DNA from 4 places in the Pseudomonas sp. 1 genome. Region 2 is predicted to be linked to each of the others. Evidence: riboswitches for the same ligand, from Rfam matches in the RefSeq annotation. Region 2 holds a riboswitch; each other region holds the start of a gene.
What was found. Region 2 has a riboswitch for cobalamin ahead of AC1MDC_RS14280 (TonB-dependent receptor plug domain-containing protein). Riboswitches for the same ligand answer to the same signal wherever they lie in the genome.
Positions count from the first base shown of each region.

Region 1: linked by a shared signal. The riboswitch ahead of cobW (cobalamin biosynthesis protein CobW) and the one ahead of AC1MDC_RS14280 (TonB-dependent receptor plug domain-containing protein) in region 2 are both predicted to bind cobalamin.
Region 3: linked by a shared signal. The riboswitch ahead of cobO (cob(I)yrinic acid a,c-diamide adenosyltransferase) and the one ahead of AC1MDC_RS14280 (TonB-dependent receptor plug domain-containing protein) in region 2 are both predicted to bind cobalamin.
Region 4: linked by a shared signal. The riboswitch ahead of AC1MDC_RS01235 (CbtB domain-containing protein) and the one ahead of AC1MDC_RS14280 (TonB-dependent receptor plug domain-containing protein) in region 2 are both predicted to bind cobalamin.

Region 1 covers NZ_JBWXMQ010000001.1:266,599-274,025, reverse strand. Annotated here, with positions in the region: gene AC1MDC_RS01210 (hypothetical protein) at 1-269, opposite strand, end outside; gene AC1MDC_RS01205 (2OG-Fe dioxygenase family protein) at 269-1,021, opposite strand; cobalamin riboswitch at 1,369-1,578, shown strand; gene cobW (cobalamin biosynthesis protein CobW) at 1,678-2,751, shown strand; gene cobN (cobaltochelatase subunit CobN) at 2,755-6,591, shown strand; gene AC1MDC_RS01190 (magnesium chelatase ATPase subunit I) at 6,600-7,427, shown strand, end outside.
Region 2 covers NZ_JBWXMQ010000008.1:166,005-173,431, reverse strand. Annotated here, with positions in the region: gene AC1MDC_RS14305 (DHA2 family efflux MFS transporter permease subunit) at 1-680, shown strand, start outside; gene AC1MDC_RS14300 (efflux transporter outer membrane subunit) at 699-2,117, shown strand; gene AC1MDC_RS14295 (aldo/keto reductase) at 2,140-3,090, shown strand; gene AC1MDC_RS14290 (LysR family transcriptional regulator) at 3,162-4,097, shown strand; gene AC1MDC_RS14285 (DUF2790 domain-containing protein) at 4,143-4,400, opposite strand; cobalamin riboswitch at 4,596-4,801, shown strand; gene AC1MDC_RS14280 (TonB-dependent receptor plug domain-containing protein) at 4,893-6,830, shown strand; gene AC1MDC_RS14275 ((2Fe-2S) ferredoxin domain-containing protein) at 6,830-7,189, shown strand; gene AC1MDC_RS14270 (ABC transporter substrate-binding protein) at 7,186-7,427, shown strand, end outside.
Region 3 covers NZ_JBWXMQ010000013.1:176,595-184,021, forward strand. Annotated here, with positions in the region: gene AC1MDC_RS20300 (AI-2E family transporter) at 1-327, shown strand, start outside; gene hda (DnaA regulatory inactivator Hda) at 538-1,242, shown strand; gene AC1MDC_RS20310 (C40 family peptidase) at 1,457-2,077, shown strand; gene AC1MDC_RS20315 (C40 family peptidase) at 2,297-2,833, shown strand; gene AC1MDC_RS20320 (PQQ-dependent sugar dehydrogenase) at 2,899-4,212, opposite strand; gene AC1MDC_RS20325 (hypothetical protein) at 4,278-4,862, opposite strand; cobalamin riboswitch at 5,029-5,254, shown strand; gene cobO (cob(I)yrinic acid a,c-diamide adenosyltransferase) at 5,336-5,947, shown strand; gene AC1MDC_RS20335 (cobyrinic acid a,c-diamide synthase CobB) at 5,944-7,344, shown strand; gene bluB (5,6-dimethylbenzimidazole synthase) at 7,341-7,427, shown strand, end outside.
Region 4 covers NZ_JBWXMQ010000001.1:278,318-285,744, reverse strand. Annotated here, with positions in the region: gene AC1MDC_RS01265 (fatty acid cis/trans isomerase) at 1-1,987, shown strand, start outside; gene AC1MDC_RS01260 (acyltransferase family protein) at 2,047-3,048, shown strand; gene nfuA (Fe-S biogenesis protein NfuA) at 3,140-3,724, shown strand; gene cobM (precorrin-4 C(11)-methyltransferase) at 3,839-4,585, opposite strand; gene AC1MDC_RS01245 (cobalamin biosynthesis protein) at 4,676-5,089, opposite strand; gene AC1MDC_RS01240 (CbtA family protein) at 5,086-5,787, opposite strand; gene AC1MDC_RS01235 (CbtB domain-containing protein) at 5,799-5,996, opposite strand; cobalamin riboswitch at 6,119-6,339, opposite strand; gene AC1MDC_RS01230 (hypothetical protein) at 6,376-6,702, opposite strand; gene AC1MDC_RS01225 (AzlC family ABC transporter permease) at 6,689-7,387, opposite strand; gene AC1MDC_RS01220 (sugar phosphate isomerase/epimerase family protein) at 7,377-7,427, opposite strand, start outside.

The DNA.
Region 1 (7,427 bases), on a different contig from region 2:
TTCAAGGCTTCGACTTCCGGGAAGTGCTCAACGTGCATGCCGTTGAATTGGGCGGCATAGCGTTGTCCGTCGATGGCTTGCGCGTTGAATAAATAACGCTCGTAAAAACGGTTCTGTCCGAGCGTGCGCGCCGTCTCGGACAATATGTTTTCGTTGGCGGTCAACGACAACGTTGAAACTCGTCGAGCACAGGCTTGTTGGAATTGCTCAATAATAAAGTCATGTGCGCCGGGTGGGCTGGCTGAAAGTGCATGCGTCAAAGAGTTCATTAGTAGTCCGCCAGGTCGAAATCGATTATCAACATGTCGCGGCTGCCGCGATTCGAATTAATGCTTGATGTTTGCAGTGGGGAAACTTCGTGCAGAAGTATTCGGTCATTCAATACGGCTGTTTCCATGTAATCCGTCAAAGTTGCTTTGAATACACAGTCGCCACTTTCATTGAATATCCGACTTTCACCGCCAATGACGCCCTGGCGTTGAATCAGATGTTGAAAGACAAAATCGTGTCCATCGCGATGGCGGCCCTCGGGTGTGGCGAGGCCGGCATTACGCCGGTCGCAAAGGATGCGGAACTGGTGACAGGTCACCAGCCAGTCGCGCGGGCCGACTGCCAGATCCATCAGCGCCAGGTCGGCAGCGAGCACGGTTTGCAGGACCGGAGACTCGATAAACGTTGACTCGCTGCGGCTGTAGGTGCGCTGGACGCCGCCCAGCAGCGGGTTGTGGGCCTGGGCTTGAAAGAAATGGCAGTCTTGCAGCGTTGTCCATTGGCGCTCACGTTGGCGATATTCGAACTTGCAGATGCGCCGTTGGCGTATGCCGTTCTCCACGCTCAGGTAGGTATCGGGGTGCAAATGCTCCCAGGTCGCGTTGAACGCCTGAGACACATCGTGCCCCAACAACCCGACCTGGATCGCCGGATATTGATAACTGTGCGCGTAGTGGCAATTACGCAGTAGTTGGGACAGTTCCTGCAATACGGTGCCATCAGATTGCCGCAATGCATTGTCGGCGCTCATATTGCAGGCGCGTAAGCAGGATGGGCAGGAATAAAAAGCGTTGAATACTGATAGTAATCAGGCATGCAAGAATTCCTTTCTTGTAGAGTGCAGCGTCCTTTTGAATCTTCATGTTTCATATCTTGTTTTAATTTATCAATTCGGTTTTTGTAAAGATATGTAATTTGAGAGTTCGAGCGCTCTATTTCAAGGTCGAACGTCGTGATGGGATAGTTGGTGGCTAGATGATATGTAAGAGATAACTTACAACTAATTTTTTAACTGAGAACTGTTTTCGATCAAAATATTAAAGAACGATGTCCATATAACGAAATTGCCGCAGACGTTGACCCGCCTTGCGCGCATGCGTAGCCTTGCGCTTTCGAGGTTCTTCGGCCCACGCCGAAGCTAAGAAGGGAACGCGGTCCAAGCCGCGGCTGCCCCCGCAACTGTGAACGGTGCTGTTCGCTGCCACGCCACTGCCAACTCAATCCAGAGCCAGCGGGAAGGCGCAGCGAATACCGGGCCAAGGCCCGAACACCGTCAGCCAGGAGACCTGCCTCGTCACAGATTCTCACTTTCAACCGGGCGGGGTGATCCGGTGGCGAACTCTCCAGGCACGCACCCGCGCTGCCGGTCTCGTCCCGTATGCCCGCCACCTTGCCAAAGGGCATCCGATGAAAACACTGGCCAAACTCCCCGTCACCATCGTCACTGGCTTCCTCGGCTCGGGCAAAACCACCTTGCTGCGACACATGCTCGACAACGCCCAGGGCCGTCGCATCGCGGTGATCGTCAACGAGTTTGGCGAGTTGGGCATCGACGGTGAAATCCTCAAGCAATGCACCATCGGCTGCACCGAAGAAGAAGCCACCGGCCGCGTCTACGAACTGGCCAACGGCTGCCTGTGCTGCACGGTTCAGGAAGAGTTCTTCCCGGTGATGCGTGAACTGGTGGCCCGTCGCGGCGACCTCGACCACATCCTGATCGAAACCTCGGGTCTGGCCCTGCCAAAGCCGCTGGTACAAGCCTTCCAGTGGCCGGAAATCCGCAGCGCCTGCACCGTGGACGCGGTGATCACCGTGGTCGACAGCCCGGCCGTGGCCGCCGGCACCTTCGCCGCGTTTCCGGATCAGGTCGACGCCCAGCGCAAACTCGATCCGAACCTGGATCACGAATCCCCGCTGCACGAACTGTTCGCCGATCAACTGGCCAGCGCCGACCTCGTCATCCTCAACAAGGCCGACCAGACCAGCCCTGAAGATCTCGCGCGCGTACGTCTGGAAGTCGCCGAAGAACTGCCGCCGGCAGTAAAAATCATCGAAGCCAGCAACGGCCGTCTGCCGCTGGACGTGCTGATCGGCCTGGGCGCCGGTTCCGAAGAACACATCGACAGCCGCCACAGCCACCACGATCACCACCACGGTGAAGGCGATGACGATCACGATGACCACGATCACGACGCCTTCGACTCGATCTCCATCGAACTGCCGCAAGCCGACGAAAGTCTGCTGCTCGATGCGCTGACGCAACTGGTGGTCCAGCATGGCATCCTGCGGGTCAAAGGTTTCGCGGCCATCCCGAACAAGCCGATGCGTCTGCTGATCCAGGGCGTGGGCACGCGTTTTGACAAGCACTTCGACCGCCAGTGGAGCGCCGATGAAGCGCGTATCACCCGTCTGGTATTGATCGGTCAGGAACTGGACGCTGCCCAGCTCGAAGCGCAACTGCGCGCCGCGCTCAGCGTTTAAGCCATGCACCTGCTCAGGACTCAGCCCGGCGGTTTCGTGTCGGATGACAACATTGCCGACCTTGGACAAACCCCCGCCGAGCTGGTGATCCTGTGCAGCGGCGATTCCAGCCTCGCGCTGCTCGCCGAAGCGGCGCAGCAACTGCCCGCGGATTACCCGAGCGTACGCCTGGCCAACCCGATGCAGGTGCAGAACCATGCATCGGTTGACCTGTACGTCGATGAGGTGCTGCGCCACGCGAAGGTGATTCTGATCTCGCTGCACGGCGGCATCGCTTATTGGCGTTATGGCGTCGAGCGGCTGGTGGAATTGTCCGAGCGTGGCGTGCAGGTGATTCTGGTGCCGGGCGATGACCGGCCCGACCCGGAACTCAGCGACCTGAGCACCGTCGGTGCCGAAGATCGTGACCGACTCTGGCAATTCTTGCGTCAGGGCGGCATGGGCAATGCGCTGGACTTCTTCCGCTGTCTGGCCAACCGCTGGCTGGCGCGGGATTACATGTGGGGCGAGCCGCAGACGCTGCCGCGCACGGGGATTTACCACCCGAACAAAAACACCGCCGCACTGAGTGACTGGCAAGCCGATTGGCGGCCCGGTCATCCGGTAGCGGCGGTGCTGTTTTATCGCTCGCATTTGCAAGCGGCGAACACGGCATTTATCGACGTTTTCTGCCAACGGCTCCAGGCGGCCGGACTCAATCCGCTGCCGATCGCCGTGGCCAGTCTGAAAGAACCCGGCTGCCTCTCGGTGGTCGAGGACTGGCTGGATGAGGTTGACGCTTCGGTGATCCTGAACACCACCGGTTTCGCTCAGTCCAGTCCCGAAGCGCCGCATCTGCGGCCATTCCGTCGAAACATTCCGGTGCTCCAGGCGATCTGCGCCCAGGACAATGAGCCCGGTTGGCGCGAGAGCGAGCAGGGCCTTGGACCGCGGGACCTGGCGATGCACATTGCCTTGCCGGAGCTCGACGGCCGGATCATCAGTCGGCCGATCAGCTTCAAGGACCTGGCGTGGCGCAGCGAGCGCAGTCAGTCCGATGTGGTGTGTTATCGGGCGCAGCCCGAGCGCATGGATTTTGTGGCCGAACTGGCGCGCCGCTGGGTTGAACTGGCGCGGGTGCCGAACGCTGAAAAACGCATCGCCCTGATCCTCGCCAACTACCCGACCCGGGACGGGCGCATCGGCAACGGCGTCGGCCTCGACACGCCGGCCGCCGCGCTGAATATCCTGCGCGCGTTGCAGGTCGAGGGTTATCCGCTGCCGGCTGAACTGCCGGAAAGCGGCACTGAACTGATCCGGCTATTGCTCGGCGGCGTCAGTAATGACCTTGACACCCTCGATCAGCGTCCATGCCAGCAAAGCCTGGCGATGAACGATTATCTGGCGATGTTCAACGCGCTGCCTGAAGCCAATCGCGCGGCGGTACTGGAGCGTTGGGGTTCGCCGCAGAACGATCCGATGTGCCGCGACGGGCGGATGATGATCGCCGGCCTGCGTTTTGGTCTGACTTTCGTCGGCATTCAGCCGGCACGGGGTTATCAGGTCGATCAGAGCGCGGTGTATCACGACCCGGATCTGGTGCCGCCGCACGCGTACCTCGCGTTCTATTTCTGGCTGCGCCAGACCTACGGCGCCCACGGCGTGATTCACGTCGGCAAGCACGGCAATCTCGAATGGTTGCCCGGCAAAGGCGTCGGCCTGTCGGATAACTGCTGGCCGGACGCGCTGCTCGGGCCGCTGCCGAACATCTATCCGTTTATCGTCAACGATCCGGGCGAAGGCGCCCAGGCCAAACGTCGCACCCAGGCGGTGATCATCGACCATTTGATGCCGCCGCTGACCCGCGCTGAAACCTACGGTCCGTTGCGCAATCTGGAGCTGTTGGCCGACGAGTATTACGAAGCTCAACTGCTCGACCCGCGCCGCGCCCGTGAGTTGCAGCGCGACATTCTGCAACTGGTGCGTGACACGCAGATTGACCGCGAACTGCAACTCGACGAAGCCCTCGACAGCGATGCCGATGCGGCGATCTGGCTGCCGCGTCTGGATACGTATCTGTGTGACTTGAAGGAATCGCAGATCCGCAATGGGCTGCACATTTTTGGCGAGTCGCCGACCGGACGTTTGCGTATCGATACTTTGCTCGCGTTGCTGCGGATTCCGCGTGGCGATGGCAAAGGGGCGCAATCGAGTCTGTTGCGGGCGTTGGCCAAGGCGTTTCAGTTGGGGTTTGATCCGCTGGATTGCGCACTTGCCGAACCCTGGAATGGCCTGCGTCCCGACGAGTTGCAGGCGGTCAGCGGAGAAGTGTGGCGCACCGCAGGGGATACCCGCGAACGCCTTGAGCTGTTCGCAACGGAGTTGATCACGCACGCTGTGAGCGATTCCTGTGGGAGCGAGCTTGCTCGCGAAGGCAACACTTCCGGGACTGACACACCGCAATCGCGAGCAAGCTCGCTCCCACAGGGTCCTCACTGGTCTGAAGTCGGCGTAATCATCGACCATCTTCGTGAAGTCGTTGCCCCGCGCCTCGATGCCTGCGGCCCGGCCGAAATGCATGGCTTGCTTGATGCCCTGAGCGGCCGTTTCGTCCCGGCCGGCCCGAGTGGTGCGCCGAGTCGCGGTCGTCTTGATGTGCTGCCGACCGGGCGCAATTTCTATTCGGTGGACGTGCGCAACCTGCCGACCACCACTGCGTGGCGAATCGGTTTCCAGTCGGCAACCCTGATTCTCGAACGACACCTGCAGGACCACGGCGACCACCTGCGCCAACTCGGCCTGTCGGTCTGGGGTACCGCCACCATGCGCACCGGCGGCGATGACATCGCCCAGGCCATGGCGCTGATGGGCGTGCGACCGGTTTGGGCCACGGGCAGTCAGCGGGTCGATGATTTCGAGATTCTGCCGCTGAGCCTGCTCGACCGGCCTCGGGTCGATGTCACGCTGCGGGTCTCCGGATTTTTCCGCGACGCGTTCGCCAACCTGATCCGCCTGTTCGACGCCGCCGTTCAAGCCGTGGCGGAACTGGACGAACCGGACGATCTCAACCCGTTGGCCGCCAAAGTGCGTGCCGAGCGCGAGGCGTTGCGGCAGTCGGGTCTGGATGAGGACGCTGCGCGTCGTCAGGCTGGCTGGCGGATTTTCGGTGCCAAACCCGGTGCTTATGGCGCGGGTGTGCAGGGCGCCATCGATGGTCGCCTCTGGCAAACCCGCGAGGATCTGGCCGAGGTCTACCTGAGCTGGGGCGCCTACGCTTACGGCGGTTCTGACGAAGGCACCGCCGCCCGCGAACGGTTCGTCCAGCGTCTGAGCCAGGTACAGGCCGTGCTGCAAAACCAGGACAACCGCGAGCATGACCTGCTCGATTCCAACGACTATTACCAGTTTCAGGGCGGCATGCTCGCTGCCGTGGAAAGCCTGCGCGGTGAAGCGGCGGCCAGTTATCACGGCGATCACAGTCAGCCGGATCTGCCGAAGATTCGCACCCTGAAAGAAGAGCTGAACCGGGTGATCCGTTCCCGGGCGGCGAATCCGAAATGGATCGACGGGGTCAAGCGCCACGGCTATAAAGGCGCGTTCGAACTGGCGGCGACGGTCGATAATCTTTTTGCCTTCGACGCCACCACGCAGTTGATCGATGATCACCAGTACGCCTTGCTGGCCGATGCGTATTTGCTGGACCCTGCGACCCGCGAGTTCGTGCGCGAGCATAATCCCCACGCCTTGCGCGACATGACCGAACGCATGCTCGAAGCACAACAGCGCGGGATGTGGCAGGAGCCGGGCGCCTACAAAGAGGCCCTGGAAAACCTGCTGCTGGATATAGAAGAAGAGAGCTGAGACTGAACATGACCGACACCCCGCATTTTCCGCTCTGCGCCGTGGTCGGCGCCGATGACCTGAAACTGGCGCTGTACCTGACGGCCATCGATCCAAAGATCGGCGGCGTGCTGATTGAAGGCCCGCGTGGCATGGCAAAGTCCACGCTCGCCCGGGGTCTGGCGGATCTGTTGGTCAGTGGTCAGTTCGTGACCCTGCCGTTGGGGGCCACGGAAGAGCGGCTGGTCGGCACGCTCGATCTGGATGCGGCATTGAGCGATGGTCGTGCGCAGTTTTCTCCCGGCGTATTGGCCAAGGCCGATGGTGGCGTGTTGTATGTCGATGAAGTGAATCTGCTGCCGGACCATTTGGTGGATCTGCTGCTTGATGTCGCCGCCAGCGGCACCAACCTGATCGAGCGTGATGGCATTTCCCATCGGCATTCGGCGAAGTTTGTGTTGATCGGCACGATGAACCCGGAAGAGGGTGAGTTGCGTCCGCAATTGCTGGACCGCTTCGGTCTGAACGTTGCGCTGAGTGGCCACACTGCGCCGAACGAGCGGGCTCAGATCATTCGTCGTCGACTGGATTTCGATAGCGATCCGCAAGCGTTTTGTTCGCAGTGGGAGGCTGAGCAGCAGGTTCTGCGTCAGCGCTGCGAGAACGCCCGCAACGTTTTACCGACTATTGCGCTGGATGACGCGGCGCTGGCGCAGATCACCGAGCGCTGCTTCGCCGCAGGCGTCGACGGTTTGCGCGCCGATCTGGTCTGGTTGCGTGCCGCGAGGGCACATGCGGCGTGGCGCGGTGCCGAAGCCATTGCCGAGCAGGATATCGATGCCGTGGCTGAGTTTGCC
Region 2 (7,427 bases):
GCAACTTCATGTTGTCGACCGTGATGTTCTTCGCCCTGGGTTTCGTGTTGCTGTCGACCATGGCGCTGACCTCTCCGATGCTCGATGAAATCCTCGGCTATCCGCCGGACACCACCGGGTTGCTGACCGTTCCCCGTGGCATCGGGCTGGTGGGTGCGTTTCTGTTGATGATGCGAGCGCCGGCATGGATTGACGCGCGACTGTTTGTCGCCGCCGGCATCGCGCTTGTGGTGTACGCCAACTGGCTGATGCTCGGTTATTCGCCGCTGATGGACTGGACGCCGGTGGCCGTCACCGGGTTCATCCAGGGCGTGGGGCTGGGCATTCTGATGCCGGCACTCAGCAAGACCGCGTTCAGCACCATCGACCCCAAGCTGCGCCCGGAAGCCACCGGTTTCTTCAATCTGATGCGGGTCTACGGCAGCACCCTCGGCGTGGCCGTGGTGCAGATCTTTTTCTTCAACAACACCCAGGCGATGCACTCGGCGCTGGTCAGTCAGCTCACGCCTTATCGCCTGGCCATGCCGACGTCGTTGCCGGCGCTCGAAGGTCTCAACCATCTGGTCACCCATCAGGCGGCGTTCGTCGCGGTGATGGGCCAATTCAAGATTCTGATGCTGGCGATGCTCGTGGTGAGTCCGCTGGTGATGTTCCTGCGCAAGCCCGTTGCGGCCAACTGATGACGTGGAGTCTGAACCATGAAAGCTTCTATGCGCCTCTCACCGCTGGCGATGCTGGTGATGTTGTCCGCTTGCACCGTCGGCCCAGATTTTCAACGGCCTGCCGAGAGCCCGTCGCTGCATTACGATCAAGCTGCCGAACAGCATTTCACGATGGGCCAGCGACTCGACGGCGATTGGTGGTCGGCGTTTCGTTCACCAAAACTCGATCAGGTTGTGCGTCGCGCCATCGACGGCAATCTCGAACTGGCCGCCGCTGACGCGACTATTCGCCAGGCCGCTGCTTCGGTCGCGGCGGCGGAAGGTGTGCTTTATCCGCAGGTCGATTTCGGCGCCTCTGCCGGTCGCCAGCGTACGCACAACGGGCCGCAACCGGTGGTTTCCAATTTCTACGGGATCGGGCCACGGGTCGTGTTCGATCTGGACGTTTTTGGCGGCAACAAACGCACGATCGAACAGCAGCAAGCGCTGACCGATCTGCAAAAGCATCGCTACGAAGCAGCCTGGCTGACGTTGACCGGTGATGTCGCCAGCCAGGCTTTGCTGCTGGCCTCGGCCAACGCGCAGATCAACGCCGTGGAAACCCTGCTGGCCAACGACGCGAAAAACCTCGATCTGGTGCGCCGAGCCCAGGCAAGCGGCAGCACCACGCAAATCGACGTGTCGCTGGCCGAAACCCGCCTTGCTCAGGATCGCACGTTGCTGCCGCCCCTCGCCCAGCAGCGCGATGCAGCGCGTCATGCGTTGTCGATTCTGGCCGGCAAAGGTCCGGCAGACTGGATTGCGCCGGACTTCAGTCTCGACGAGTTCGCCCTGCCGTCGAACATTCCGGTCAGCCTGCCGTCGACCATGGCCCACACCCGGCCGGACATCCTGCAAGCCGAATCCGAACTGCACTTCGCCAGCGCGGCGGTGGGTGTCGCGACGGCCAATCTGTACCCGCATGTCGAGCTGTCGGCCTCGCTGATGCAAGCTGCCTCAGGCAATGGCGGCGCCGCGCTCTGGGGATTTGCCGCCGGGCTCACGGCGCCGGTCTTCAACGGCGGCACGCTCAAGGCTGAGCGCGAAGGCGCAGTCGAAGGCTACAACGCGTCGCTCGCCCGCTATCAACAAACGGTGATTCAGTCCTTCGGCCAGGTTGCGGACACCTTGCAGGCGCTCAACCACGGCGCCGAGCAAAACCTGGCGCAGGACGATGCCCTGCGCGCCGCCGACGCGAGCCTGCGCCTCAATCGCCAGGCCTACGCCCAGGGCGAAAACAGCCTGCTGCAGGTGCTGGAAGCCGAACGCGCCTATCAGCAAGCCTTGCTCGGACAGATTCAAGTGAAGACCGCGCGTTATCTCGACTCGGTGCGCCTGTTCGTGGCGCTGGGTGGCAACTCGGTGGGTGTGCTTGATCAGAAACTCGCCGCCCGCAAGACCTCATCCCTTCTATAACGGCAGATACCGGAGACACGACATGACTTACGAAGCCTTTCACGATGAACTTCGCGACACCCGCATAGCGTTGAACAACGGTGCTGGTTCGATGCCGGCCGTGGGGTTTGGCACGCTGTTTCGCGACTTGAGCACCACTACCGAAGCAGTCAAATGCGCGCTGGAAGTGGGCTTTCGCCACTTCGACTGCGCCGAGCGCTATCGCAACGAAACGCAGATTGGCGAAGCCTTTGCGCAGGTGTTTGCGGCGGGCCAGATCCGTCGCGAAGACGTGTTTGTCACCACCAAACTGTGGAACACCAACCACCGCCCCGAGCGGGTCAAACCGGCGTTCGAAGCCAGTTGCCAGCGGCTGCAGGTCAACTATCTCGACTGCTATCTGATCCACACGCCGTTCGCCTTCCAGCCCGGCGACGATCAGGACCCACGGGATGTGTTCGGGCACGTGATCTACGATGGCGAAACCCGTTTGATCGACACCTGGCGTGCCCTCGAAGCGCTGGTGGATGACGGTCGCTGCAAGTCCATCGGGCTTTCCGACATCACCCTCGCCGCGCTGAAGAACATCGTCGCCGCCGCACGGATCAAACCAGCGGTGGTGCAGATCGAATCCCATCCGTACCTGCCCGAGTGGGAGATGCTGGAGTTCTGCAAGGAACACGGCATCATCCTGCTCGCCTTCGCCCCGCTGGGCCATGGCATGGAGCCGAATGTGCTTGAGGATTCGGTGCTCACCGGGATCGCCCGGCACGTACAAAAAACCCCGGCGCAAGTGGCCCTTGCCTGGGCGGTGCAGCGGGGAACGGCGTTCCTGACGACCTCGGCGAACCCGAGCCGGATTCAGGAAAACTTCGATATCGCGACGTTGCCGCACCGGGCGATGCGCGAGATCAGGGAAGAGATCACGACGCGAATCCGCTTCAACTCGGTGGTCGAGACGGGCGTACCCGGTTTCATTCCCCGCAAAAAGTGACCATGGCGAAGGGGCGGTCTACTGTGAGGTCGCCCCTATATTCTTTCCACCTGCCTGTTGAGACGACACCGATGGACGTTTTCCAGAGCATGCGTTTCTTCATCGCCGTCGCCCAAAGCGGCAGCTTCACTGCCGCGGCCGAGTTGCTGGACACCAACACCACCAACGTCTCCAAAGCCATCTCCGCCCTCGAAGCGCGTCTGCACACCCGGCTTATCAACCGCACCACCCGGCGTCTGGCCCTGACCGAGGCCGGCATGCGTTATCTGGAGCGCTGCGAAAAAATCCTCGATGACGTGCGCGAAGCCGACGAAGAAGCCGGCACCGCCCAGACCTTGCCCGTTGGCCGCTTGAAAATTCACACCATGTCGGCCATCGGCAACCACTACGTGATCGACGCCATCGCCCGCTATCGGGAAATTCACCCCACGGTGATGTTCGACCTGACCCTGACCAACCGCGTCCCGGACCTGCTCGAAGAAGGCTTCGACATGTCCATCGTGCTGGCCCGCGACCTGCCGGATTCCGGCTTCGTCGCGCAACGTCTGGGCATCACCTACAGCATCCTCTGCGCCTCGCCCGCCTACGTGGCAAAACGCGGATTGCCGCAAACACCGGGTGAGCTTTGCGAGCACGAGTGTCTGCGCATCGTCAACACGGTAATGCCGGTGGAGAACTGGACTTTCGAAGGGCCCGAAGGCATGGAAACCATCACCATTCCCGTGTCGCCCTTTCACATCAACACCGCCGACGGCATGACCATCGCGATCGGAAAAGGCATGGGCATCGGCATTCAGCCGATCGCATCGGCCGTGGATGGCCTGAGGGCGGGAACACTGGTGCGGGTGCTGCCGGAATACCGGCTGGAGGAGTTGAACCTGTTTGCGATCTATCCGTCGCGCAAGTTCGTCGATGCGAAGATCAAGACCTGGGTTGAGTTTCTGAAGCAGTCGATCCCGCAGTTACTGGCATCGGATGAAGACGTGGTTGGAGCGAAAGCGGTTTGAGCGTGGCAAGTATGGAGTGTCGACCCTCCATCCTCTGCACCTGACTCAACTGGAACAGCCAGTGCCCATCACCTGATATTGCAGAACGTGGCGCTCGCCATGGGAATCTTCGTAGGTCATCTGCACCGGCACCGGGGCGCATTCGTTGGCCGGTTCGGTAATGGAGATGACGTGCTCGATATCCAGATTTGTCGAAGAACTGTAGGTCTCGACCGGGATATTCGCCGCGTCCGTGTTATCGGCGTAAGCGTGTGCACCGAAACTGCCAAGCATTAAAACCAGCGCGATTTTCTTGAAGCTCATGATGTTCACCGTCTCGTTGAGGACCGTGTTTGTTCACGGGTTGGAGACGATGCTAAGGGTTGGGGTGGCGAGGAAATATCGGCGGGTTGGACAAACACTGTTGCTGGATTTCGTATGAATCGGATCAAGCCTGCAAAACCGCCTTCAACGTCATCCATCGACCGTCCAGGTTGACGCACGCCCACCCGAATGTTCAGATGCCGCCCTGTTTCAGGTGTCCCATGCCGCCGTGCATGGGGTGAAACGGGAAACCGGTACGTTCTTTTCGAACAAGTCCGGTGCTGCCCCCGCAACGGTAGGCGCGTGATGCTTTCGACACACCACTGTGGCCAGACGGCCATGGGAAGGTGAAAGCGTCCAGACGCGCGAGCCCGGAGACCGGCCTGAAATGCTTTTGGCAAACTCCTGCGGTGGGCGGGCATGGGCCGGTGTCGGCGTGTGCGCGATGCCTTCTCTTGCATGCTCTTCTGCGAAGATCCTTTCGAGAAGACGATGATCAAACCTTTCAACACTCCGGCTCCATCCCTGTTGTTCGGCTGTCTGTTCAGCCCCCTGTTGCTGGCGGATGACACGCCGCTCGAACTCCATCAGCAAATCGTTTCCGCGCCGTCCGTGGAGTCCACCACGGTGGCCGACATGGCGCAGTTCGGCAGCAAGGTCGAGATTGTCACCCGTGAGCAGATTGAGCGCGCGGGCCCCAGCGCCGATGTCAGCCGCGTGATGCAGATGTTCATTCCCGGTCTGTACGTCGCGCCGAAAAACGGCCCGTTCGACTACGGCACTTATTCTCTGCTGGGCGGGCGCAACGACGACACGCTGATCCTGCTCGACGGCGTGCGTCTGAACAATCGCCTGTACGGCGGTTTGTACCTCGACACTTTGCCGGCCAATGCCATCGAACGCATCGAAGTGCTGAAGGGTGGGCAAAGCCTGTTGTTCGGTACGCAAGCGGTGTCGGGCGTGATCAACATCGTCACCCGCAGCCCGCACAGCCGCAAAGCCTCCGGTGAAGTGAACATGGGCCTGGACACCTTCGGCGGCACCACCGGTGATGCGCGGGCCGAGAACATTTTCAGCAACGGTTTTGGCGATCTGGGCTTGCTGGCCTATGTCAGCCATAACGTCTCGGACGGCTATCAGCCGTTTCGTAATCGCGACCTGAAAAACGTCTCCGAAAAGAAACGCGCCTATGAAGTCACAACGTTCGGCGGCAAGGCGATTCAGTCCTTCGGCGATGACAAACGACTGGAGCTGTTCTACCAATACGCCGACGCCAACCTCGATTTCGCCCGCCCGGTGGACAACCACAAGACCACCAACGACCGCGTCCAGCAGATCGCCACGGCGACCTTCGAACAGACTCTCAACGAGCGCCTGAGCTACTTCGTCAAAGGTCATATCAACGACTGGGACACCCGGTACACGCGCATCAACAACACCGCCAATGGCGGCACCCGAACCATCAATCACAACGACTACTGGGGCTTCACCGACTGGGGCGTGCAGGCCGAAGGCAAGGCGCAATTGCCCGGCGGGCACGTACTGGTGTTCGGCACGGACAACCAGTGGTTCAAAGGTCAGGACGATGTGCTGATCATCGACAACGACAAGGCCGAAGCCCATGCGCTGTATACCCAATTGCGCCCGCAGATTGACGCCCTGCCCGACTGGCACCCGAGCATCGGCATTCGTCACGAAGCCATGGGCGGTGGCGACAGCGCCACGGTCGGCATGCTCACTTCGCTGTATGACCTGAACGAAAACTGGGCCCTGCGCGGCCAGTACGGCACGGCCTACAAACTGCCGAACGCCGAGCAATTGTTCGTCAACGAGCCCGGTGATGAGTTGGGCAACCGTAATCTGAAACCGGAGAAAAGCCGCAACGCCGAACTCGGTCTGGATTACAAAGGCCTGCTGCTCGACCGCGAGTTCAGCGCCAGCGTCACCCTGTTCAAACGCAAGATCGACGACCTGATCACCCTCGACGACATCCAGTGGGTCAACGGCCAGGGCCGGGTGCAGATGCGCGGTTTCGAAGCGGACGCCAGACTGGCGCTCAACGAGCAATGGAGCCTGCAGGCCGACATGACCCGCAACCTCACCGAGTCGCGCTCGGGAGTAACGCTGAACGATGTGCCAAGCTTTTTCGCCCGCTCACGCATTGGCTACGAGTCGGTCGACCGGATGTGGGGCGCCGGCGGTGCGATCCGCTATATCCGCGACGTGATCAGCTCGAAACAGATCGAATACGGCCATTATTCGGTGGTGGACGCCGATGCTTATCGCTATCTCGACGGCGCCCATCAGCATCGCCTGAGTCTGTTGGTGGAGAACCTGTTCGACCGTGACTACGTCACCAGTCGCTCGAACAACGTCGACAACCTCGGGCGGCCGTTCACCTCCGAAGTCCGCTACACGTACCGCTTCTGATGACTGACATCATCACTACCGACGGCGTTGATTCGCATCCGGACTGGTCGCAGGTGCCCGAGCATGCGCGCCATGTGTTCCTTTGCACCGGCCCGCGCTGCACCCAGCGCGGCGCCTTGCAGTTATGGAAAACCCTGCGCCGGCACCTGCTGGTGCATGACCGCATAGAAACGCCGGGCGGCGTTCTGCTGACCCGCACCCATTGTCAGTTCCCGTGCAATCTGGGGCCGATTGTGACGGTGTATCCGGAGATGTGCTGGTACGGCGTGCGCAGTCACGCGGATGCCCAACGACTGGTCGAGGGGCATCTGGTGGGCGGTGAAGTGGTCGAGGATTTGTTGATCAGGGCGCGCTCATGAGAGGACTCGTTTTTTTGGGCGCCCTGCTCTGCGCGTGCCCGGTCTGGGGCGACAGTTACCGCAACTGCGGCGAGACCTGGAACGCGCCGGCCGCGCCACCGTCGCGGATCGTCGCCCTCAATCAGCACGCCGCCGATCTGGTGCTGGCATTGGGTGCAGGCCCCGCCCTGGCGGGCGTCGCCTATCTGGACGACACCGGCGCACCGCAGTCCGAATATTTCGGCGTGCCGGTCATTGC
Region 3 (7,427 bases), on a different contig from region 2:
TTCGTGATCGGTATCGGTGCGGCGTTGATTGCCGGGTTGTTCCAGTTCGGTGGCGATCTGTATCCAATGATCGGCATCGTGGCGGTGTTCATGGTCGGTCAGGCCCTGGAAGGCATGGTGCTGACGCCCTTGCTGGTGGGGGACCGGATCGGCCTGCACCCGGTGGCGGTGATCTTTGCGATTCTGGCCGGTGGCGAGCTGTTCGGCTTCACTGGTGTGCTGCTGGCATTGCCGGTGGCGGCGGTGATCATGGTGCTGGTGCGGCATGTCCACGATCTGTACAAGGATTCGGACATCTATAGCGGGGCGGATGAGCCGGAGTTGTAATCGTGACGTGCGGGCCGCCCGGTGGATTGCCGGGTTGGCCCGTCTCATGCAGGCCATGGCGCCAAAGAAACTGTCATAAAACCAGCACGTTAACGCAAACCTTTGATTTTGCTTGGGGTCTGTCGCATTGTGCGCTCCGCTTCACGGGTATAAACTTCGCTCACTTTACACAGAGGCCACTAACGGTTCCTTGGGAACTGTTCAGTCAGCATGAAACCGATTCAGCTGCCCCTAGGTGTGCGTCTGCGTGACGACGCCACCTTCATCAACTACTACCCAGGCGCCAATGCCGCTGCACTCGGCTATGTCGAGCGTCTATGCGAAGCCGACGCCGGCTGGACCGAAAGCCTGATCTATCTGTGGGGCAAGCACGGGGTGGGGCGTACGCATCTGTTGCAGGCCGCGTGCCTGCGCTTCGAACAGATGGGCGAGCCGGCGGTGTACCTGCCGCTGGCCGAGTTGATGGATCGCGGCATCGAAATTCTCGACAACCTCGAACAGTACGAACTGGTCTGCCTGGACGACTTGCAGGTGATTGCCGGCAAGGCGGACTGGGAAGAGGCGATGTTTCATCTGTTCAACCGTCTGCGTGACAGCGGTCGCCGCTTGCTGATCGCCGCCTCGACCTCGCCGCGTGAACTGCCGATCAAGCTTGCCGACCTGAAATCGCGCCTGACCCTGGCGCTGATTTTCCAGATGCGTCCTCTCTCCGATGAAGACAAATTGCGTGCCCTGCAATTGCGCGCATCCCGTCGTGGTCTGCACCTGACCGACGAGGTCGGGCATTTTATTCTGACTCGCGGTACCCGCAGCATGAGCGCGCTTTTCGATCTGCTGGAACAGCTCGATCAGGCCTCTTTGCAGGCTCAGCGCAAGCTGACCATTCCCTTCCTGAAAGAAACCCTGGGCTGGTAAAACCGGGGCTTTCAGCCGGTTTCGGCATATTTCAGGCGCCAGAAAACCCGCTTTCCAGTGCGTTGCGCAGGCTGCGTCTCGATTCAAATAGGCTTAAGCGCTTAGATGTTAACGAGAAACCGGGAAGTCACAAAAAGATCGATTGAATTTGCAAATGAGGCTGATAGCGGGCATAGTCTCGGCTTCTTTACAACTATCAGCCACGGTCGTGCCCATGCTAAAGCGCTTCGCACCCCTCGTGCCTCTCGCACTCGTCACTCTGTTGTTCGGTTGCGCTGCTCATTCACCTGTTAATCAAGAGCAGCAACAACAGGCTAAAAATTCCGCCACCGCCCAGTCTTCCGTTATTTACCAGGAAGAGCTGGACACCGAAAAAGAACTCGCCGACTTCAACGGCAAGAAGCCTTACCAGCTTCCGGTTCTGGCCGACAGCATCCTCGAACGCGGCATGTCCCTGATCGGTACCCGTTACCGTTTCGGCGGTACCTCTGAAGCCGGTTTTGATTGCAGCGGTTTCATCGGCTACCTGTTCCGCGAAGAAGCCGGCATGAACCTGCCGCGCTCCACCCGCGAAATGATTAACGTTGATGCGCCACTGGTTTCGCGCAGCAACCTCGAGCCGGGCGACCTGCTGTTCTTCGCCACCAATGGTCGTCGCGGTCGTGTAAGCCACGCCGGGATCTACCTGGGCGACAACCAGTTCATCCACTCCAGCTCTCGTCGCAGCGGCGGTGTTCGCATCGACAGCCTGGGCGACAGCTACTGGAGCAAGACCTTCATCGAAGCCAAGCGCGCTTTGGCGAACGCTCCAACCGTGGTTACCGCTCGCAAGTAACCACGCATTTGTCGCCACGCTCGTGGCGACAAAAAGGCCTTTCAGAGGCAATAGGCCTAAACTTTACAAGGTGAAGTTAAAGTCTTACTTGAAGTTTGCCGCGTAGCCGCTAGAATCCTGATCTATATTGATGGCAAACCGCCTGCGTTCCACCGCAGGCGGTTTTGTTTTCTGTCGAATCGGCAGTCAAAGCCTCAGCCAGATCAGGATGTTCTGCATATGACGATGTCGGCCCGCTTTGCCTTGATGTTCTTCGCTGCGCTGCTCAGCGCCTGCGCCAGCCGCACTCCGCCGCCTGCACCGGTGGTTCGCGCTCCGATCGTGTTCGGATCCTCCCAGGCTTTTTCACCCGCTGCCGAAGACGTACTGTTTCGCGCGCTCGGGCTGGTGGGCACGCCTTATCGCTGGGGTGGCAACACGCCGGATTCGGGCTTCGATTGCAGCGGTCTGATCGGTTTCGTCTACCGTGATGCCGCCGGCATCAGCCTGCCGCGTTCGACCCGCGAGATGATCGTCATGCAGGCGCCGAATGTCGGCAAGGAAGGGCTGCAAACCGGCGACCTGATCTTCTTCGCCACCAATGGCGGCTCTCAGGTCAGTCATGCGGGAATCTACGTCGGGGAAGGGCGCTTCGTGCATGCCCCGGCCACCGGCGGTACGGTGAAGCTGGACAGCCTGTCGAAAGCGTATTGGCAGAAAGCCTATCTGAGCGCCAAGCGCGTTCTGCAGCCGGAGCACCTGGCACATAACCCGTAGTCCAGATACATAAAAACCCGTGGGAGTCGAACGACTCCCACGGGTTTTTTAATGCCTGCAATACGTTAGCGGGTCGCTGACACCCGCCACACCTTGTTCCCCACGTCATCGGCGACCAGCAATCCACCTTGCTGGTCGATCACCACGCCGACCGGGCGACCCAAAGCGTTCTCGTCCTTGTCCAGGAAACCGGTCAGCACATCCACTGGCGTGCCGCTCGGCTTGCCAGCGGCGAACGGCACGAAGATCACCTTGTAGCCACTGTGCGGTTTGCGATTCCACGAGCCGTGCTGACCGATGAATGCGCCTTCCTTGAACTGCGCCGGCAGGCGATTGCCTTCGGCGAAGGTCAGGCCCAGTGATGCGGTGTGCGGGCCGACGGCGTAGTCGGGGGCGATGGCCTTGGCCACCATGTCCGGCCGCTGTGGTTCCACGCGCACGTCGATGTGCTGGCCGTAGTAGCTGAACGGCCACCCATAGAAACCACCGTCCTTGACCGAAGTGATGTAGTCCGGCACCAGATCGCTGCCGATTTCGTCGCGCTCGTTGACGGCTGTCCACAGCGCGCCGGTTTGTGGCTCCCAGGCCAGGCCGTTGGGATTACGGATGCCCGAGGCAAAGATCCGGTGATTGCCAGTGGCGCGGTCCACTTCCCAGATCGCCGCACGACCTTCTTCCTGATCGAGGCCGTTTTCACCGACGTTGCTGTTCGAGCCGACGGTGACGTACAGCTTGCTGCCATCCTTGCTGGCGATGACGTTCTTGGTCCAGTGGTGGTTGAGCGTGCCGCCCGGCAAGTCCACGACCTTGATCGGCTGGCTCTTGATTTCGGTCGCGCCGGGCTCGTAGTTGAAGCGCAACAGGCGATCGGTGTCGGCCACGTACAGATCGTTGCCGACCAGAGTCATGCCGAACGGCGAGTTGAGGTTTTGCAGGAACACCGTGCGGGTCTCGGCCACGCCATCATGATCGGCATCGCGCAGCAGGGTGATGCGGTTCGGGCTGGGGACACCGGCACCCGCGCGGCCCATGACTTTTTTCATCACCCAGCCGCGAATGCCCTTGCTGTCGTCCGGTTTCGGCGGAGCGTTGGTTTCCGCCACCAGCACGTCGCCATTGGGCAGTACATACAGCCAACGCGGATGATCGAGATTTTCGGCGAAGGCTGCCACCTGAGTACCTGCCGCTGCCGTCGGTTTCGCGCCGGCTGGCCAGCCGATGGCCGGGGCGATGTTCACCGTCGGAATCAGGGTCTTGTTCGGTTCGGGCAGTTTCGGTGACGGGCCAGTGCCGTCGGAGACTTGCAGGCTGGAGGATTCCCCACAGGCGGCGAGCCCTCCGGCGAGCACGATGACGAAAACGAGCTGGGGCTTGCGCATTGCTGATCTTCCCTATGAATGCATTCTTAGTCATAGAGAAGCGCACAAGCCCGATGGTTCAACCCTCAGCCGCGGGCTTCCTTGAAAAGCACGGCAATGCCGGGGTGATAGTTGCCGGCTTCGCTGCGCAATTTGCGGTAGGCGTAGGGAAAGTACCAGGCGACGGCGCAGGTGTGTTCCTTTTGCAGGTCGTCGACCATGTCCTGCAACTCTTCCGGGCTGGCGCTGTGCTGGGCTTTTTGCGGGGCGACGAACAGGCAGCCGAGTTTCAGGTCGCTGGCGTAGCTGATGCGCCTGGCGTCGCTGGTGATATCCACCAAAGCCTGCGTCAGATTCAGGTTGGTGACGCGCGGCCAGCGTTGGGTGGCCTGGATGAAGGCGCGATCTTCGGCGCCAGCAATGAACAGGTCGGCGCGGGCATTGCGCTCGCCTTCTTCGTTTTGTTTGCGGGTGGCGGTGTCGCTCAAGGTCACCAATTCGGCCATCCAGGCAGCGGCGGACAGCAGGCCGAGGTTGGCTTTTTCGTCGTGCCAATAAGGAGTGTCATTGTCGCCGCGCACGGCGTTGTAGCGGTCGATACAGTCAAACCAGCGTTCCAGCACCGGGCGCAGGAATTCCAGCCGCGGATTGCTGATGATCATGCCTTGCATGGTGCTCTCCCTTGTTATTGTGATGTGCTCTCTGCAGTCAAAAAGCATGGCTCTTTGATATCACTGCTGACAGTGTGGCACAAGATTGGCGTCAGTTAATTGATCAGCGGCAGTTATTCGCCGTGCGAGACCCTCTTCAATTGACGCTCCACCCCCAACCCTCTAACCTTCGCGGCTTGTTTCAGGTGCTCTGTGGCGCATGTCGACAGAGTGAAACAGGGAAGCCGGTGAGGCGGGTCTCCAAGTGATGAACCCTCACGATCCCGGCGCTGCCCCCGCAACGGTAAATGAGTAAAAGCTGCGTCTGATGCCACTGCGTAAAAGCGGGAAGGCGCGCAGCCAGGCGCAAGCCGCTCATGAGCCCGGAGACCGGCCTGATCCATCCAGCGGCATCACGGTGGGCGATGCCAGGCTTGTTGCCGTCTATTCTTGTGCCTGCCCGCCGTTATCCAGCCTCAACGGAGAGCTCCCCCATGACTGATTCCCCCGAACGCGACGAGCGCCACCTGGCGCGCATGCAGCGCAAAAAAGCCGTGATCGACGAGCGCATCGCCAATTCGCCGGACGAATGCGGCCTGGTGCTGGTGCTGACCGGCAATGGCAAAGGCAAAAGCAGCTCGGCGTTCGGCATGCTCGCCCGCGCCATGGGCCACGGCATGCAGTGTGGTGTGGTGCAGTTCATCAAGGGCCGCAACAGTACTGGCGAAGAGCTTTTCTTTCGTCGTTTCCCCGAGCAAGTGCGCTTCCATGTAATGGGCGAGGGCTTCACCTGGGAAACACAGGACCGTCAGCGTGACATCGCCGCCGCCGAAGCGGCCTGGGCAGTCTCCCGCGAGCTGCTGCGTGATCCGTCGATCGGTCTGGTGGTGCTCGATGAACTGAACATCGCCCTCAAGCACGGTTACCTCGATCTGGATCAGGTGCTCAGCGATCTGCAGGCCCGTCCGCCGATGCAGCATGTGATCGTCACCGGTCGCGCCGCCAAACCGGAAATGCTCGAGATGGGCGACACCGTCACCGAAATGGGCATGATCAAGCACGCCTTCCAGGCCGGCATCAAAGCGCAGAAAGGCGTCGAACTTTGAATCAACCACGTCACTGCCCGGCGGTCCTGATCGCCGCGCCGGCTTCCGGTCAGGGCAAGACCACCGTCACCGCCGCGCTGGCCCGTTTGCATCGCAATCAGGGGCGCAAGGTTCGCGTGTTCAAATGCGGCCCGGACTTTCTCGACCCGATGATCCTCGAGCGCGCCAGCGGTGCGCCGGTCTATCAACTGGACATGTGGATGGTCGGCGAGCAGGAAAGTCGACGCCTGTTGTGGGAAGCCGCCGCCGAAGCCGATCTGATTCTGATTGAGGGCGTGATGGGCTTGTTCGACGGCACGCCGTCGAGCGCCGATCTGGCCCGGCATTTCGGCGTGCCGGTACTCGGCGTGATCGACGGCACCGCGATGGCCCAGACCTTCGGCGCATTGGCCCTGGGGCTGGCGCGCTATCAGCCGGACTTGCCGTTCGCCGGCGTGCTGGCCAACCGTGTCGGCACCGTGCGTCATGCGCAGTTGCTCGAAGGCAGCCTCACCGAAGGCCTGCGCTGGTACGGCGCGTTGTCCCGGGAAACCGGGATCGAACTGCCGAGCCGCCATCTCGGTCTGGTGCAGGCCAGCGAACTCAATGACCTGGACGTGCGCCTCGACGCTGCCGCCGAAGCGCTGGCCGGCACTTGCGAGGTAGCGCTGCCACCGGCCGTGGAATTCGCCGCGCCTGAAATCGGCAAGACTGAAAGGCTGCTCGAAGGCGTGCGAATCGCTGTCGCCCGCGACGAAGCTTTCGCCTTTACCTACGGCGCCAGTCTCGACTTGCTTCGGGCGATGGGCGCCGAATTGAGTTTCTTCTCGCCGATCCGCGATAGGCAATTGCCCGACGCCGACAGCTTGTACCTGCCCGGCGGCTATCCGGAATTGCACCACGTTGCCTTGTCGCAGAACGCCGACATGCTCAAAGCGATCCGCGCGCACCATGCGGCCGGCAAACCGCTGCTCGCCGAATGTGGCGGCATGCTGTACCTGCTCGACTCGCTGACTGATGTCGAAGGCACCCGCGCTGATCTGGTCGGCCTGCTGAGTGGCGACGCCGTGATGCAAAAGCGCCTCGCCGCGCTGGCGCTGCAAGAAGTCGACTTGCCGGAAGGCCAGTTGCGCGGCCACACCTATCACCATTCCCTGACCACCACCGAACTGACGCCAATCGCCCGTGGCCACAGCCCCAATGGCGGGCGCGGCGCGGAAGCGGTTTACAGGCAAGGGCGGATGACCGCCTCGTACGTGCATTTCTATTTCCCGTCCAATCCTGCAGCTATCGCAATATTATTTGCGCCGGACCATAAGGCCCCCATCGCTGGCAAGCCAGCTCCCACAGTGGGCGGTGTGATGTCTGAAGAAACGCAATCCGTTGTGGGAGCTGGCTTGCCAGCGATGGGGCCATGACCGACAACGCCTTCACTGACGCCGAGCGCCAAGCGGTCTACCGCGCCATCGCCGAACGCCGCGACATGCGCCACTTCAGCGGT
Region 4 (7,427 bases), on a different contig from region 2:
CGTACTCGATGCTCAAGGCAGTCAGGCCGCGCTGATGGCGCGCATGCTGGAGCTGGGGCACAAAACGCCGCTGACGCCCAACGCCAGACTGCCGGAAGACATCGTGCTGGGGCTCAATCGCGAGAACCTGTGCGCGATGCCCGCCGAGTTCGACGGTTATGCCAGCGCCCATCCGAAAGAGGGCATGCCGCTGGCGGTGACCGGCCTGACCGATCAGCAATATCAGACGTTGCAACGTTGGTTGGCGTCCGGTGCGCCGATCGATGAGCAAGGCCTGGCGCCGAGCGCCAAAGAGGCGTTGCAGATCGTTCAGTGGGAAAACCTGCTCAACCAGCCCGGCGCGCGGGAAAGCCTGGTCGGGCGCTGGCTGTTCGAGCACTGGTTCCTGGCGCATATCTATTTCAAGGACGGCGAGCCGGGGCATTACTTCCAGTGGGTGCGTTCGCGCACGCCGACGGGGAAGCCGATCGATCTGATCGCCACGCGTCGCCCGAACGACGATCCGGGGACCCAGGTTTACTACCGTCTGTGGCCGGTGCAGGGCGTGATCGTGCACAAGACCCACATCACTTATCCGCTGAGCGCGGCGAAGATGGCGCGGGTCAAAAGCCTGTTCTACAACGGCCACTGGCAGGTCAATGCCTTGCCGGGCTACGGACCGCAGAGCCGGGCCAACCCGTTCGCGACCTTTGAGGCGATTCCGGCGCAGGCGCGCTATCAGTTCATGCTCGATAACGCCGAATACTTCGTGCGTACATTCATTCGCGGCCCGGTATGCCGCGGGCAGATCGCAACCGACGTGATCCGCGACAACTTCTGGGCGCTGTTCCAGGCGCCGGAACACGACCTGTACATCACCGACCCGAACTATCGCGGCCAGGCCACGCCGTTGCTGGCCATGCCGGGGCAGAACGACGATGTCGGCAGCGTGCTGAGCCTGTGGCACAACTACCGCAACAAGCGAAACAAATACGAAGCCCTGCGCCGTGACAGCTACGCCGACCTGCCGGCGCCGAGCTGGTCGACCCTGTGGGCCGGCAACGACAACGCCTTGCTCAGCATCTTCCGTCACTTCGACAGCGCCTCGGTGACCAAGGGCCTGATCGGCGAAGTGCCGCAGACGATGTGGCTGTTCGACTATCCGCTGCTGGAGCGCACCTATTACCAGTTGGCGGTGAACTTCGATGTGTTCGGCAATGTCTCCCATCAGGCGCAAACCCGCTTGTATTTCGACCTGATCCGCAACGGCGCCGAGCAGAACTTCCTGCGTCTGATGCCCGCCGATTCTCGCGAGGGCTACCTCGACGATTGGTACCAGAGCAGCGGCCAGTTCAAGATGTGGCTCGATTACGAAGCCATCGATGACGACAAGCCGACCGCGCTGAAGCTCGACGAGAAAGATCCGAAACACGATTTCGCCATGCAATTGCTGGCGCGCTATGGCGACCTCAACGCGCATCCGGATCCGATCAACCGCTGCGAAGACGCCTATTGCTCGCGTCCGAACATCGACCCGGCCCTGCAAAACGCCGAACAGGCGCTGAGCCGCCTGACTTCACGCCCGGCGGCTGGCTTGAAAGTGATCGATCAATTGCCGGAAGCGACCATGCTCCGGGTTGAAACCCGCAGCGGCAAACGCGAGGTCTACAGCCTGATGCGCAACCGCGCCCACAGCAACGTGGCGTTCCTGCTCGGTGAATCGCTGCGCTATCAACCGGGGCTGGATACGCTGACGATCTATCCGGGTGTGCTCAGCAGCTACCCGAACTTCATGTTCAACATCCCGGCTGATCAGGTGCCGGCATTTGTCGACGCCATGGAAAGTGCAAAGGACGCGACGCAGTTCGAGAAAATCGTCGAACGCTGGGGCATCCGCCGCAGCCATCCGCAGTTCTGGTTCTATTTCCATGATTTGAGCCAGTACATCCACGAAACCGATCCGGTGGAAGAGGGCGTGCTGGATATGAACCGGTACGAGAATCTTTGATCGTTTGAACGATGGCGGTTGTCCCAATCCTGTGATGTACGGAATCGGGAGCGCCATCGATGTTGATTTCAGTGCAGGCCCTGCGAGCGCTCGCCGCGTGGGCAGTGGTCTGCCATCACTTCATGCAGATTTTCTTCGACTTCAAGGCGCGCGGGCCGATAGGGCAGCTGTTCATCGACAAGGGCGCGGTGGGCGTCGATATCTTTTTCGTGATCAGCGGGCTGGTGATTTTCCTGTCCACCGAAGGCAAGGCGTTGCCGCCGACGCGGTTTCTGCTGTATCGACTGTTTCGGATTGTGCCGGCGTATTGGCTCTACACCGTCCTGATGGCGTTGCTGGTGGTGTTCGCCCGGCCATTGCTGCCGGATCAGACAGTGGACTGGAGCCATTTGCTGTTGTCGCTGCTGTTTATCCCGACCGAAAACCCCGGTGGCTACGGGATCTACCCGACCCTGAACGTCGGCTGGACCCTGAATTACGAAATGCTGTTCTACGTGTTGTTCGCCTGGGCGCTGTTGTTCCGGCTGCAAGTGCGCTTGCTGGTGGTCGCGGCGCTGCTGTTTGCGGTGTGCCAGGCCTGGACCGGGTTTGGCTGGGTCAGCGAGTTTTATCGCTCGGACATCGTTTATGAGTTCCTGCTGGGGATCGGCCTCGGCATGCTTTACCGCCGCGGCTGGATCGGGCCGGCGCTCTGGCTGCCGTTACTGGGGATCGGCGCGGCGTTGCTGGCGATCTATCACCTGCCACCGGAACCCCGATTGCTCAATTGGGGCGTGCCCAGTGCCGTGCTGATCATGGCCAGCATTGCGCTGGAGCGACATGTCGAGCGCAACAGGTTGCTCAAATTGCTGGGCGACTGTTCGTACTCGGTGTACCTGATGCACGTGCTGGTGCTGTCGGCCGGCGGGTATCTGGCCCGGCGCTATGGGATCAACCCGTATTTGATGTTTGGCGCCTGCGCACTGGCCATCGGAATCGGTTCGTGGCTGAGCTACGAATGGGTGGAAAAGCGCAGTTATCAGTGGCTTAAAGCTCGGATCGACGGCGAACGCGGCGCTTAGCCGATTTGCGAACTATTCCTACGTAAATACTAGGACTTTGTGCCGCGCGCCGATTGGCGTAAACTCCGCCTCAAGCCTGCGAGGAGTCTCCATGACCGCTATTACCATTACCGACGCCGCCCATGATTACCTGGCCGATCTGCTCTCCAAGCAGAACACTCCGGGCATCGGCATCCGCGTTTTCATCACCCAGCCTGGCACCCAATACGCCGAAACGTGTATTGCCTACTGCAAGCCGGGCGAAGAAAAACCTGAAGACACGGCGCTGGGGCTGAAAAGCTTCACCGCTTACATTGACTCGTTCAGCGAAGCGTTTCTCGATGATGCTGTAGTCGACTACGCCACCGACCGCATGGGCGGCCAGCTGACCATCAAGGCTCCAAACGCCAAAGTCCCGATGGTCAACGCCGACAGCCCGATCAACGAGCGCATCAACTACTACCTGCAAACCGAAATCAACCCGGGGCTGGCGAGCCACGGCGGTCAGGTCAGCCTGATCGATGTGGTTGAAGACGGCATTGCCGTATTGCAGTTCGGCGGCGGTTGCCAAGGCTGCGGCCAGGCGGACGTGACCCTGAAGGAAGGCATCGAGCGCACCTTGCTCGAGCGCATTCCGGAGCTCAAGGGCGTTCGCGACGTGACCGACCACACGCAGAAAGAAAACGCCTACTACTAAGGCGTTCGCTGCGGCATGAAAAACGGCGCCCCGTGAGCGCCGTTTTTTTTGCGTGAAATTTGATCGTTCCCACGCTCTGCGTTGGAATGCAGCCTGGGACGCTCCGCGTCGCATTCATGGTCGATAAAGGTGCGCATGTCCCGCGCGATACAGCGATGACTCACCAAAGTGATCGCTACCCAACACCCGCCCAACCAGAATCAACGCCGTACGCCGAAACCCCTTCGCCGCCACCTTCGCGGCAATGTCCTCCAGCGTCCCGACCACCCAATCCTGATCCGGCCACGTCGCCCGGTGAATCACCGCGATCGGGCAGTCCGCGCCGTAATGCGGGAGCAACTCAGCCAGAATCTTCTCCAGGTGATTGACCCCCAGATGAATCGCCATGGTCGCCCCGTGCTGCGCCAGATTGCCGAGTTCTTCACCGGCGGGCATCGCTGTCTTGTCCGCGTAACGGGTCAGAATCACGCTTTGTGAGATGTCCGGCAGGGTCAGTTCAGCGCCCAGCAGCGCGGCGCACGCAGCCGTGGCGGTCACGCCGGGAATGATCTCGAACGGAATATCCAGCTCGCGCAAATAACGGATCTGCTCGCCAATGGCGCCATACAGACTCGGATCGCCCGAATGTACTCGTGCGACGTCCTGGCCCCTGGCGTGGGCGGTCTTGATCAGGTCGATGATCTGTTCCAGGTGCAGCTCGGCGCTGTTGACCACGGTTTCAGCGCAATGACCCTCCAGCACCGCCGTCGGCACCAGCGAACCTGCGTAGATGATCACCGGGCAACTGCGGATCAGCCGCTGGCCTTTGACGGTGATCAATTCCGGGTCGCCGGGGCCGGCGCCGATGAAGTAAACGGTCATCGCTGGATCCTGTAGAAAAGGGCAGTGCAGTGCTTCACAAGCCCTTCAGATGAAGAATGCTCATGATCGAAAGCAGGAATTATCGGGAATTTACGCAGCGCCGGCCAATGCCAGAGTTGCCTGCGCGTACTTTTGCCGGGAAATCAGCAGTTTTGCCGGGCCACTGATCAACTGTTCGGCGAGTGCCAGGGCGGCACTTTCCGCCACGCCGTAGCAACCGGTGCGTTCGAAGGCGATTTGTGAATGATGACTCAAGCGTTGCTGATAACAGGCCAGCTCTTCGCTGCTGAAATACAGCAACGGCAGCGCCAGTTGTGCGGCGAGTTCCTGCAGGCCGGGTTCATCGCGCTTGAGGTCGATGCTGGCCAGCGCCTTGACCTTCTCAAGATCAATTCGATGCGCCTGTAGCGCCTGATCAAGCAATGCGCGCAGCGTGCTGGCCGGGCAGCCGCGCTGGCAGCCCAGGCCGACCACGAAGGTCGGCGCTGCGCTGTCATCGGTCATGCGTGGTACTGGCCTTCGCTTTTGCGGCGGAACAACCAGGCGCTGATCAGGCCCAGGGCCAGCCAGAACGCGACGTTGGTCAACTGCGAAGCGATTTTGAACTGCGCTTCCAGAGCTTCCGGTGCGAGCATCGAATGCACTTGCGGTTGCGGCGCGCCGATCACATGCGGCACGGCAAGGATCGCTACGCCGAGGATCTTCATCAGCCAGCTGCGGCTGAACGCGATCAAGGCCAGACCGACAGCGGTGGAGGCGGCAGTGCCGATCCACCACATCTGACGCGAGGCCAGGTCGGCAGCGGCGGTGCCCGGCAGCTCGGGCGGCAGACCCATGGTCGGGGCGAGCACGAAGGTCGCGTAACCGGCCAGGCCCCAGAGCAAACCTTGGGAAGTCTTGGTCGGCGCCCGCAGGGTGTACAAGCCCGCCAGCATCAGGGCAAAGCCCACGGCAACCACCAGATTGCCGCCGGTTGTGGACAGCACGCGCTGCCAGCCGTCTTCCGGCTCCCAGGCTTCGGCATCGTGAGTGTGGGCGGCGGTGCCGGCGGCGTGTTCGTGAACCTCGACCACCGGTTCGGCTTTCTCGAAGGTTTCGGCCTGCAGAATCAGTGGCGAAACCCAGAAGCTTTGCAGCAACGTCAGGAGCAGGGCGGCCAGAAGGCCGGTGAAACCTGCGGTCTGCGCAATACGCTTGATCATGTCGTCAGGTCTCAGTGGCACGGGAACGCGGCGCTGTGACGGGTATCGTGGGCGGCGTTGTGTACCGCTTCGATGTGTGAGAAACCGGCGAAATACACGAGGCACGCACCCAGGATCGACGCGCAGACGGCGGCGGTCAGGCGTTGGCTCAGGGTAGTGGTGCTGGAGATCTTGTCCGAATTGCTGCCGGTGCTGCTGATGATCGACATGGCGCTTCCCTCTGGAGTGTCAGCGGGTGAACAGAGCGCATGAAAATCCCTGCGAGTCAGGCACGCAGAGGTTCGAACAGCGCCCGCCCACCGCGGGTTTGTTATGTTCAGTAACGCAGGATGCGCACTGTGTGTTGCGGGCCGGTCTCCGGGCTCACGAGGGGCTGGCGTCAGGCCGACCTGCAAGCGTCACCTTCCCATGCCATCGGCACAGTGGATCTGACGCTTCGCTCGCTTACCGTTGCGGGGGCAGCACCGGACTGACATGGCTTTAGAGTAAAGCACATGATTCACCGGTTTCCCGTTTCACCCTGTGAAGGGCACCCGTAACAAGTTGTGTAGGAGACCATGGGCGGGGGATTCGCGTCAATCGACGGCGCTAAAGCGTCGCGAGTGCCACGTACACCGCCAAGGCGATCAAAAACGCGTAGTAGGACTTGATTGGCGTCAGGCTCAGCAGCCAGGCCAGCGTTACCGGCACAATCCACTGCATTGCAGCGGCGTGCTGCTTGGTCAGTGGAAGGAGTGACCCCGCCAGCAGGCTGACCAGCATCGCCACCGACGTGTACTTGCCGAGGCGACCGATGAAGCTGCGGGCACCGCCGGACAGCCGCTCGACATCGACCGCCAGCGGCAGCAGCCGGCAAATCGCGGACACCAGTGCGCAGATCAGCACATACAACCAGAAAGTACTAGGTTCGGTCATAGACATAACTCGTCAGGACTGTGACTGCCAGGACCAGCAGCAGGCTCACTTCGCCCAGCCACAGCAAGCTGGCGGCGGTGGCCAGGCCGGCGATCCATTGCGCGTGGAAGCTGTGACGCTCGCGGGCCATCTTGCCAAGCGAGGCGCTGATGAAGACGGCGATCACCACGCTGACGTGATCCATCACGGCGTTGTCGGCCAGGCTCGCAAAGCAATAGCCGGCGATGGTGCCGAGCAGGGCGGCGGCATACAGCAAAAAGCACACGGTGTTGGCGTACGCTCGACTGATCGGCTGCTGTTCCTTGCGGATCGACATAAGCGTGAATGCAGCATTGGCCATTACCGCCAGTGCCGGAACGAACGCCTTGATCGGCCCTTCAAGGCTGGATTTCAGGCTCAGCGTGAAAACCAGAAAGCGCAGGTTGATGCTCAGCGCAGAGACCAGCACACCAAAGGCGTTCAGCAGATGCGCGGGCGTTTCCAGCAGCGTCAGTTGCAATGGCGAGGCCATCACCGTGCCGCTGAACACCACCATGGCCGGCAAGTCCAGGCCATGGCGGCGCCCGAGCATGCCGATCAGGGTGAAAGTCAGCAACAGCGAGAACACGAACGGCAGCGCATCGCGAATGCCGGTCGCAATCTCGTTGTGCGACGCCGGTTTTGCCAGCGCGGAATCAACCGGCATGGGTGCTTTGCCGCGTGCCGGCGAGCAGTTCCTCGACCCC